2 regions of the Halobacillus shinanisalinarum genome follow, and region 2 is predicted to be linked to the other one. Evidence: riboswitches for the same ligand, from Rfam matches in the RefSeq annotation. Region 2 holds a riboswitch; the other holds the start of a gene.
What was found. A riboswitch is a leader RNA that binds a small molecule or an ion and turns the genes downstream of it on or off. The one in region 2 is predicted to bind thiamine pyrophosphate.

Region 1: linked by a shared signal. The riboswitch ahead of MUO14_RS16800 (ABC transporter substrate-binding protein) and the one ahead of thiW (energy coupling factor transporter S component ThiW) in region 2 are both predicted to bind thiamine pyrophosphate.

Annotation. Positions count from the first base shown of each region.
Region 1 is NZ_CP095074.1:3,388,736-3,393,210, reverse strand. It holds gene MUO14_RS16810 (bifunctional metallophosphatase/5'-nucleotidase) at 1-391, shown strand, start outside; gene MUO14_RS16805 (3-oxoacyl-ACP reductase) at 1,331-2,092, opposite strand; gene MUO14_RS16800 (ABC transporter substrate-binding protein) at 2,082-3,002, opposite strand; TPP riboswitch at 3,132-3,237, opposite strand; gene MUO14_RS16795 (S8 family peptidase) at 3,728-4,475, opposite strand, start outside.
Region 2 is NZ_CP095074.1:2,179,518-2,183,992, forward strand. It holds gene thiD (bifunctional hydroxymethylpyrimidine kinase/phosphomethylpyrimidine kinase) at 1-486, opposite strand, end outside; gene tenA (thiaminase II) at 483-1,172, opposite strand; TPP riboswitch at 1,213-1,316, opposite strand; gene thiW (energy coupling factor transporter S component ThiW) at 1,322-1,816, opposite strand; TPP riboswitch at 1,909-2,020, opposite strand; gene MUO14_RS10765 (PucR family transcriptional regulator) at 2,077-3,762, opposite strand; gene MUO14_RS10770 (pyridoxal-phosphate dependent enzyme) at 3,781-4,475, opposite strand, start outside.

The sequences.
Region 1 (4,475 bases), 1.2 Mb from region 2:
GACGGCAGAAATGACTGGGCAGCAGCTTAAGGAAATCTTAGAAGGCCCGGCACAGGATGATTCCAACTTTATGAAGATTCAGTTCTCAGGCATGAATGTTGTCTATGATCCTTCACAGCCAGATGGAGAACGCGTGACTTCCATTGAGCTGACTGACGGCACACCTGTTTATACGAATGGTGAGTTTTCCGATCAGACGTTTACGGTTGTGACGAACAACTTCCTATCTACCGGCGAAGGTGATGGCTATACGACTTTTGGTGAAGTAGAATGGACGTCACATCCTGACTTTCAGCGGGAGTTGTTTGCTGATTACTTGCGTGAGAAGCAAGCGAATGGCGAGACAATTGTTCCGGCTGAAGCGTTTGACGGTCGTTTGATTCAAGAGTAATAGAGAATTGGCTACGCCAGCAGAATGTGGGGATTCTGCTGGCTTTTTCTATGTATTGGAGTAATGAGATTACAATTCCAGAAGTTTGTGTGTATGACAAAAAGTCGAAAATACACGTCCCGATTTTAATTCGGGAACAATCATGAGAGGAAGTTAACCTCTTTGTTTGAAAGTATGAGTATTACAGGGAAAGACCAGCAGATTCCATGATTCTGCTGGCTTTTTTGTGTGTGAGTAAATGGTCACCCTTGCCCATCAGAGATAACAGATACTGAGTATTTTGAGCGGCCCGATCACATTAATCTCTGGGTGACGCAGTGCATATAGCAGAGCGAACGTATCATCAACACCTGAATCAGATAAATATAAGAACGTTCATATTTTCCCCTCCGTCCTTAATAATCTCCTCATTTATTAACGGTTAAAAAGAAAACAAGGTCCTTTTAATTATAATCAGCTAATTTTTTCGTGGTGACTTGCATAAGAAGCACTGGAATACCGAAATAGAATAGTTTTTACTTATTAGCGAATACTCTAATTAAGATTTGAATCAAGGAGGTTTTCATATGAAGAATGACTACAAGTTAGCAACTCTCTCAGAGACTGAACGAGAAAAATCAGAAAATCTTGAAAAGGAATTCGGAAAAGTTCTTATCGTTTGGGAAGGGAAAAGATAAGCCTGTATGTGAGTCACCTTTCTACTGAGAGGTGCCTCTTTTCTTAAGAAAAATCAAATCATTGGAAGCTAATGACTGTAACAGATAGTTACATAATTACATGAAGATCGGGAGTTATATTTCTGAGATAGGTCGCTATATTTTTGAGACAGGACGTTATGTCACCTCGTGAGGCTGCTATTATAATAAAAACTAGCACTAGACCTGTCCACGATTCTTTATTGAGCTTGGCTGCAGACGCCATACCGTAGCTTTAAGATGATTAATCCATGACCAAGCCACCATCAACGACTAAGTTTTGCCCGGTAACGGCACGACTCCACGACGAAGCGAAAAATAATGTAGCATCAGCTAATTCTTCGGGGGTTGTCACCCGTTTTAGCGGTGTATTTTCACTAATCATATCGAACACTTCATCAGGAGTCGATGCACTTGCATCCGTTTTTTGCAATAACCCGCCCGAAACCATATTTACCGTAATACCGTGAGCTCCCATATCGCGAGCCATGTTTCTAGTAAAACCGAGTAATGCCGCCTTACTTGTATTATAATCATGATAAGGGACCACAGGGTTTTGAAATAGATTGGTACCGATGTTTATAATTCTTCCAAAGTTCAGCCCACGCATTCCTTCAGTAGCAGTTTGTGTTGTGTGTAACGCTGCTTTCACACTCCCCTCTAATTGGGTTTGATACTCTTCCCAGGTTACCGTTTCCGCGGTCTTCCTGTTCACGGCATCAAATTTAAAGTTAACAAGAGCATTATTAATCACAGTGGTAACGGCTTGGCCATAATGCCTTTCTGCTTGATCAAACATCGCTTGAACTTGATCTTTATCGAGGATATTTGCTTGAATAGCCCTAGCACGATCGCCAATACTTTCAACTACTTCCTGTGCTTTCCTTTCACTTTGATTGTAGTTAACGATAACTCTTGCTCCTTCTCGTCCGAAGGCTTTGGCTATTTCCGCTCCTAATCCTCGGCTTGCCCCAGTGACGAGTACAACTTGATCTTTAATTTCCATTGTCATTTCCTCCTTTATTATGCACGAATTCATTAGTCCAATATTCCTGAGGGTCTATTGAATAATCAGTCAGTTTTGTTTTATTCAGCCATTTTTGTAAATCGTCAAAATAAGCGACCGGCACTGAAAAATCTGTTGTGAAGTATGATAAAGTTGCGTCTAAAATAGCAGCTTCAATATGATCCTTCCGGTTTCCAGTAAATTGATAATAAACCACCTTTGCTTCCTCAGGTTTGTTTTCTATAAACTCAATGCTTCTCTTCAAAACTTCCAAGAACTTATCAATCCCTTGTCTGCGTTTGTCTAAAATTTCTCGTGAAGTAATTAAAATTAAATGCCCACCTGCAGGCAGTCCCCATTCTTTTAGTGAAAAGAATCTTGGTTCATATCCCCGTTCACTTGCTTCAATAACTTCATGATGCTGTTGTACAGAAAAAGCTATATCCGCTTCATCGTGAATTAAAGCATCTGTATGATAAAACCCCTTGTTAACTGGAGTTACGTCACTGACATTACAATGTGCTCCATCAGCCTCGATCAGTGCTTTCACAAAGGATAATCCTGTTGGTCCCGGAGCACTTGGATAGGTTAGTCTCTTCCCAAGCATATCTTTTGGTCTTGTGATTCCTTTATTTTCGAGTGACATGACTCCACTATCAGATTTTAAAAATCTTGAGAACCCAATGACGTCCTTTTGTTTTAGCCGATCCTGTACTAGGTGAAGAGGTTCTGTAACAGCCATGTCCATACGTCCTTTGTAAATTTCATCCATCGCATCAAAGTGTTCCACAGGTTCTATCATCTCCACATCCAGATCAGCTTCTTTAAACCACCCTTTTTCTACCCCAATCAAAAAGGGAAGGTGGTTCGGGTTTAGAAACCATTCCAGGCCAAATCTGAGTTTTTCCATATCATCATCCTCCCATTGAAAATATTTTCTAATGCTCCAGTCATTTCTGTTGTAAGAAACGTTTCCATAATAAAAAAACAGCACCACATGTAAGTGATCCTGTTATTCCCCATTAATCAACGATGATTAATGCTAACAACATCACTTCCCTTCGCTGGTATTAACCAGATCAGGTTCAGAGGGTCAAAGAAATATCATTTCTTTTCTCAGCCATATGGCTCCCCTAGTGAATAGCATTCTTATATTATTTTCTAGAGTTTAACACACAAAGTTAGCCTTGTCTTCTGACATTTAAAATTGGATATCCATTTGTCAGTTAGAGTTCAGAAATATACGTAAGTGGAATAATTTTTGCTTTTTAACGAATACTCTAAGTAAGAATTTAGATTGGAGGTTTTCATATGAAGAATGACTACAAGTTAGCAACTCTCTCAGAGACTGAACGACAAAAAATAGAAAACCTTGAAAAGGAATTTGGAAAAGTCCTAATCGCTTGGGAAGGAAAAAGATAAACCAACTTTCGTATCCCACAAGGCGGAACTTTGTCACCAGCTTCCTTTAGATTCAGGTCACCCTGACACCCTTGTTTTTGGCTAACGGCTACAACGACCCTCACCGCTCGGGACTTGAATCTTACACCCATGCCCGGCATACAAAATAAAACCGTCTCGGGCATATGCTCGAGACGGTTTTCATCCAAATAGACGATAAATATTTGTCGTCTATTATCTTAGAGACTTATGTTTCGGCCCCTTTTTAGTCTTACTGTCCGTCAATTCAAATGCACGATCTACGGCCGCATAAGCATTTACATAGCCGGTACCGACTTCCCATGCTTCATATCCTGGCATGTCCGTAGTAGTTTCTGTCAAGATTTCAAATACTTCGTCAGGGGACAGTGTCGGGTTGGCCTCAAGCATCAACATGACTATACCCGCAACGTGCGGGGTGGCCATGGAGGTTCCACTTAACGTAGTATAATACGGCAGAAAAGCTGTGGGTATATTTTCTGCATCGGTGGTCGTGTTAAGTACACCCACCGGTGACAGAGTTCTAGTTGACACGATATTTAAACCTGGTGCTGTTACGTCTGGCCGATTGAAATACGTATATGTTTCACCTTCGCTAGTAAACGTACCGCTTTCCCCTTTCACGCCACGAGAAGAAAAGTCAGCAAGTTCACTTTCAAAGGTGCCTGCTGCTACAGAAATCACCCATGGTGCAAGAGAATACGGGTTCATCGTATCTGCCTCAGGACCAGCATTACCGGCTGCAAACGTCACAACCATTCCCCGTTCATATGCCACTTTACTAGCAACATTGACGGGGCCATTCGGATCGAATTCACCTGATGAACCCCAAGAATTTGTAATGACGCGAATGTCAAATTCCGCCTGATGGGTTAAAGCGTAGTCAAATCCGCCAATAGCATCAAGAATAAAGAGAGCACCGCCGGAACCATAGCCGACTAAA
Region 2 (4,475 bases):
CTGTGCCGCTTCCTTCATGTCCTCACCGCTCTCAATTGTTCCCCCTAAAATATCCTCTGCTTCAGGGATATTAGGTGTGACAATCGAAGTTAGCGGCAGTAGATTCTCTCGAAGCCATACACGCGACTCCTCATCAATCAGAGGGTCACCGCTTTGGGCAACCATGACAGGGTCCATCACATAAGGTGCAGACAAGTTCGGAACCCACTCGGCAATCGCCTTCATCATACTAACATTTGAGATCATCCCTGTTTTGAAAGCATGTACAGGCATGTCAGAATAAATCGCCTCAAGCTGATCTTTCAGCATCTCAATGGGAAGATGATGAACGCCACTCACGCCTGTTGTATTTTGAGCTACAACCGATGTGATCACACTCATCCCGTAGCTTTTTAGTTCTTGAAATGTCTTTAAATCGGCTTGAATGCCGGCACCACCGCTCGGGTCAGTGCCGGCAATCGTTAACGCACAAGAAACTTGCTTCATTTCGAACTCACCGCCTCCCCTGTCGGCCATTCTTCACAAGTGTACGCCATTTCCCAGAAATTCAATTCAAGTTGACAACTCTTTCGAAAGGCATCTCTCATTCTACGCAACTCAACCTCTGATGCTTCTTCGGCGAGCTCATCAAGGCGATCACACATGGCCATTGATAGCGTATCAAAATCCTCATTCGCGTAGAACTCTATCCAAGGATAGAACGTGTGATTCGGTGTCGGCTGGTACTTTTTCATCAAGTGATTGCCGATTTCAACGTATGTCCAAGGGCATGGGAGTAATGCTGCCAGGATCTCACCAAGTCCGCCCATTTGCGCATGATACATCATGTGTTTAACGTAGTGGTCGGCTGTCGGCGGTAATGGGTAGCCTTGTAGTTCGTCATAACCTATCCCAACGACATCACAGAAGTTGTGGTGTGGATGTGTTTCACTGTTTAAAACAAATCCTACTTGCTCACTGAAATAACCCATGTCACGGCGTTCGGTTGACTTTGATATCGCGACACCATACACGTGCATAAAAGCGTTTAAGTATTCGTAATCCGCTTTAATATAGTGGGCTAGAGCTTGTTCTGGAACCTCACCCTTGCCGATCCCATCAACAAAAGGATGGTTAAAAATCGCTTCAAATAGTTCGTTATTTTCTTTTCTTAATGTTTCGGTAAATGTCATAAATTTTGCCTCCTTATTTTTAAGAAGGAAGCTACTAAGAGTTTTTGTGAGGCTACTTCCCTTTCGCTGGTATTACCCAGATCAGGTTCCAAGGGACTAAGGAAGAATCCTTATCTCAGCGCACTCGCGCCCCTAGTAGTTTCCGAAAGTTATAGATTTGGTTGTGGGATAGCGTTCGATTGACGCATTTTTGATACGACAAATCCGCCGATCAATGCGCCAGTTGTACTGCTGATAAGAAACGAGGGCAAAAAGGCTAGTGCTCCCACCGAACTGCCCATTAGTATGTTGGCATACGGCACGGAAAACATAGCACCTATCATGCCAGTACCAATCACTTCCCCAGCCGCTGCGGTCCAGGGCTTTTTAGACCATTTGTAAAAGTAACCTGCGAGCAAGGCCCCTATCATACCTCCCGGAAACGCAAGCAATGTTCCGAGTCCGAGTAGATTACGAAGCAGGCCGATCGTAAAAGCGATTCCGACTGCTGGGATCGGCCCAAGCGTGATGGCTGCCATCACATTGACGGCATGCTGCACAGGATAGGCTTTAGCAATACCAGCTGGAAACCAAAGCAACTGGGACCCAAGCGTTCCAATTGCTACAAATACCGCCATCGTCGTTAAGAGACGGGTTCGATTCACATTTTCTCCTCCTTTCATTAAGGGAGTGGATTGAACACTAAAAAAGCCAGATCCTAGAGTGGACCTGGCTTCGAGTGGATAAAGTCATAAGACATTTCGTCTGACTACTTCCCTCCGCTGGTGTTAACCAGATCAGGTTCATAAGAGTCGGAAAGCCTACTTGCTTTCCTCTCAGCCCACATTCGGGCCCCCCTAGTAGTTTTACTTCCTATTCGCTTGGTTGCTTTCATCATAACAAAGCATTTTACGTTTGTCACCGTTTACTCTTCTACTTTTTTTAGCATCCATAACCTGACACTAAGCTCAAGCAAAAACAAGTCATCCGAATTTAACAGTGATAATCCTGTTAATTGCTCAATGTTACGCAGTCTGTGGAGTAAAGATTGACGATGCAAAGTCAAGGCCCTCGCTGTTTGACTCACGTTACTGTTATATTTGTTATAAACGATAAACGTCTGAATGAGATCGGTCTGCCGCTTCTGGTCATATTCTATTAAAGGCTGCAGCGTATCTTTTACAATGCTTTCTATTTCTTTTTCATGGGATAGGGCCATGAGAAGTCTGTTCATTCGGGTATCACTAAAAAAGGTACGGTTTCCTTCCTCATGCTGTTGCTTTCCAATATTTAAAGCGGTTACGGCCTCTTCATAGCTTTGGTGGAAGGAAAGAAACCCTTTATTGTGAAAGGATATTCCCCAGGAAATATTTATTCCTGCAAGCAACTCATTTAATCGTCGTTCGATAAGGTCTAGAAATTGATTACTTGTTTCCACATAAGGATGGCTATCTGCCTCCAAGTAGACAATTACTTCTCCATCCTCAAATGTCGTCATCGTTCGCCTTTTCAAGACCTCGCCAGCATGGGTGACCTCTTTTTGAATATAATAATTGCGACTGTGCATTGAAGAGGATAGTACTGAATGATCTGTTGATCCAATAAGGTTATCTACCTTTTTCTTGAAGCGGATAGAACCGACAAGACAAATGTATGGAAGAGTCAAATCATAGCCTAGCAATTGAGCTTTTGACAATATTTGTTTATCTAAGTTTATATCATTCTTGGCTAGATCCAATAAGAAATGATCTCTAAGCCGGATTTCTGTCATTTCAATGGCATCTTCTTTTACAAAATATAGAGCACTAGCTGTTAGCGCATGTTCCAGAATGTTTAGGACAGGCCATGTTAATTCTGCATCGTCTTTTGGCTGAAAGAGAAGGTAGCCTTGTTTTTTATGATTAGACAGGATAGTAAGTTGATAGCAGTATTGCTCACCGATCTTATATTCTTCAATGTAATGATAAAGAGGGTGGTCACGAAACGGTGTTCCCTCAGCCGGAATGAGTTCGTAATCCCCTTCAACTACTCCGTTCAAGACATCGATTATTCTCTGATCAAAATCATAATTAGCACGCAAAATTTTATTGTGGTCACTGATCGCGACAGGAATCCTCGAATGGTGATAAAGAATGGTCATGATCTCTTGCAAGCCTTTTCCATTTAGCACACAATTAATCAATTCTTGTCTGATTCCTTCGGCTTGCTTTTGTTCAGCTTCCTTCTCTTTGCTAATTTCAATTAATACATCCTGCAAAATATCTCCGAAGCGGACGTCCCATGGAATTTCGATGATGATAAAATCCTGGTCGAAAGCAAGCTGTTGAATGCGATCAGGAATCTTAAAAATGTGCCGTCCTGTAGCAAAGGCGAGTACAGACGCGCCCGATTGCATAACATCCTTTACATAGGTTTCTAAACAATTAGGGTCGTCGCCACAACCAATTCCTGTACTAAGTACAAATTCGTTTTTTCGAACAAAATTCTCTACCGGTGTTTCAATGACGGAGATCCACTCCACATGATTAGTTTCTACATGCTCTTGCCCTACATGGACTTTCGCCGACTTCATTACAGGTAATTGTAAGATATCCTTCACAGTTATTCCCATCCATCACACCCCGCAAGCTTATCTAGTTTTAATCAACTCACGCACCGTTTCATGGTCGACATTATTACCACTGACAATCACCACAACCGTACGCCCATCTCCACTCTCTTCTAATAGCAGCTGGCCGATTCCTGCACCTGCAGCTCCCTCTATCACCATTTTATGATGCTCCATCATAAACAATACCCCTTCTGAAATTGCCTTTTCAGAGAGCAGAAGGCTTTCATCCATATATTCCTGGGTTAATGAAAAGGTGTATTCGTTATGCGGCCCAATCCCACCTAACAAACTGTCTGCCAGCGTAGAGGACTCAGCCATTTTTACGGGGTGTCCTTGTTTAAGACTTTCATGCATCACAGCAGATTTCTCCATCGTAACACCAGTGACACGAATAGAAGACTCGATGGATTTCAACGTATAAGCAATCCCAGAGAGCAAGCCTCCACCTGAGAGCGGAACAATCACTTCGTCTATATTAGGACATTGTTCCATAACTTCAAGTCCAATCGTTCCCTGCCCTGCAATGATATCAAGGTCATCGAAGGGTTTTATCACAGAAACACCTTGTTCCCTTTCCAGCTGATAGCAATAGTCCTCGGCGTCATCCTGATTGTCTCCAACGACAATCACTTCTGCTCCAAGCTGCTTCAGCCTATTCACTTTTCCCTTAGGAACACGCGATGAGATGCATACGATTGAACGAACACCAAGCT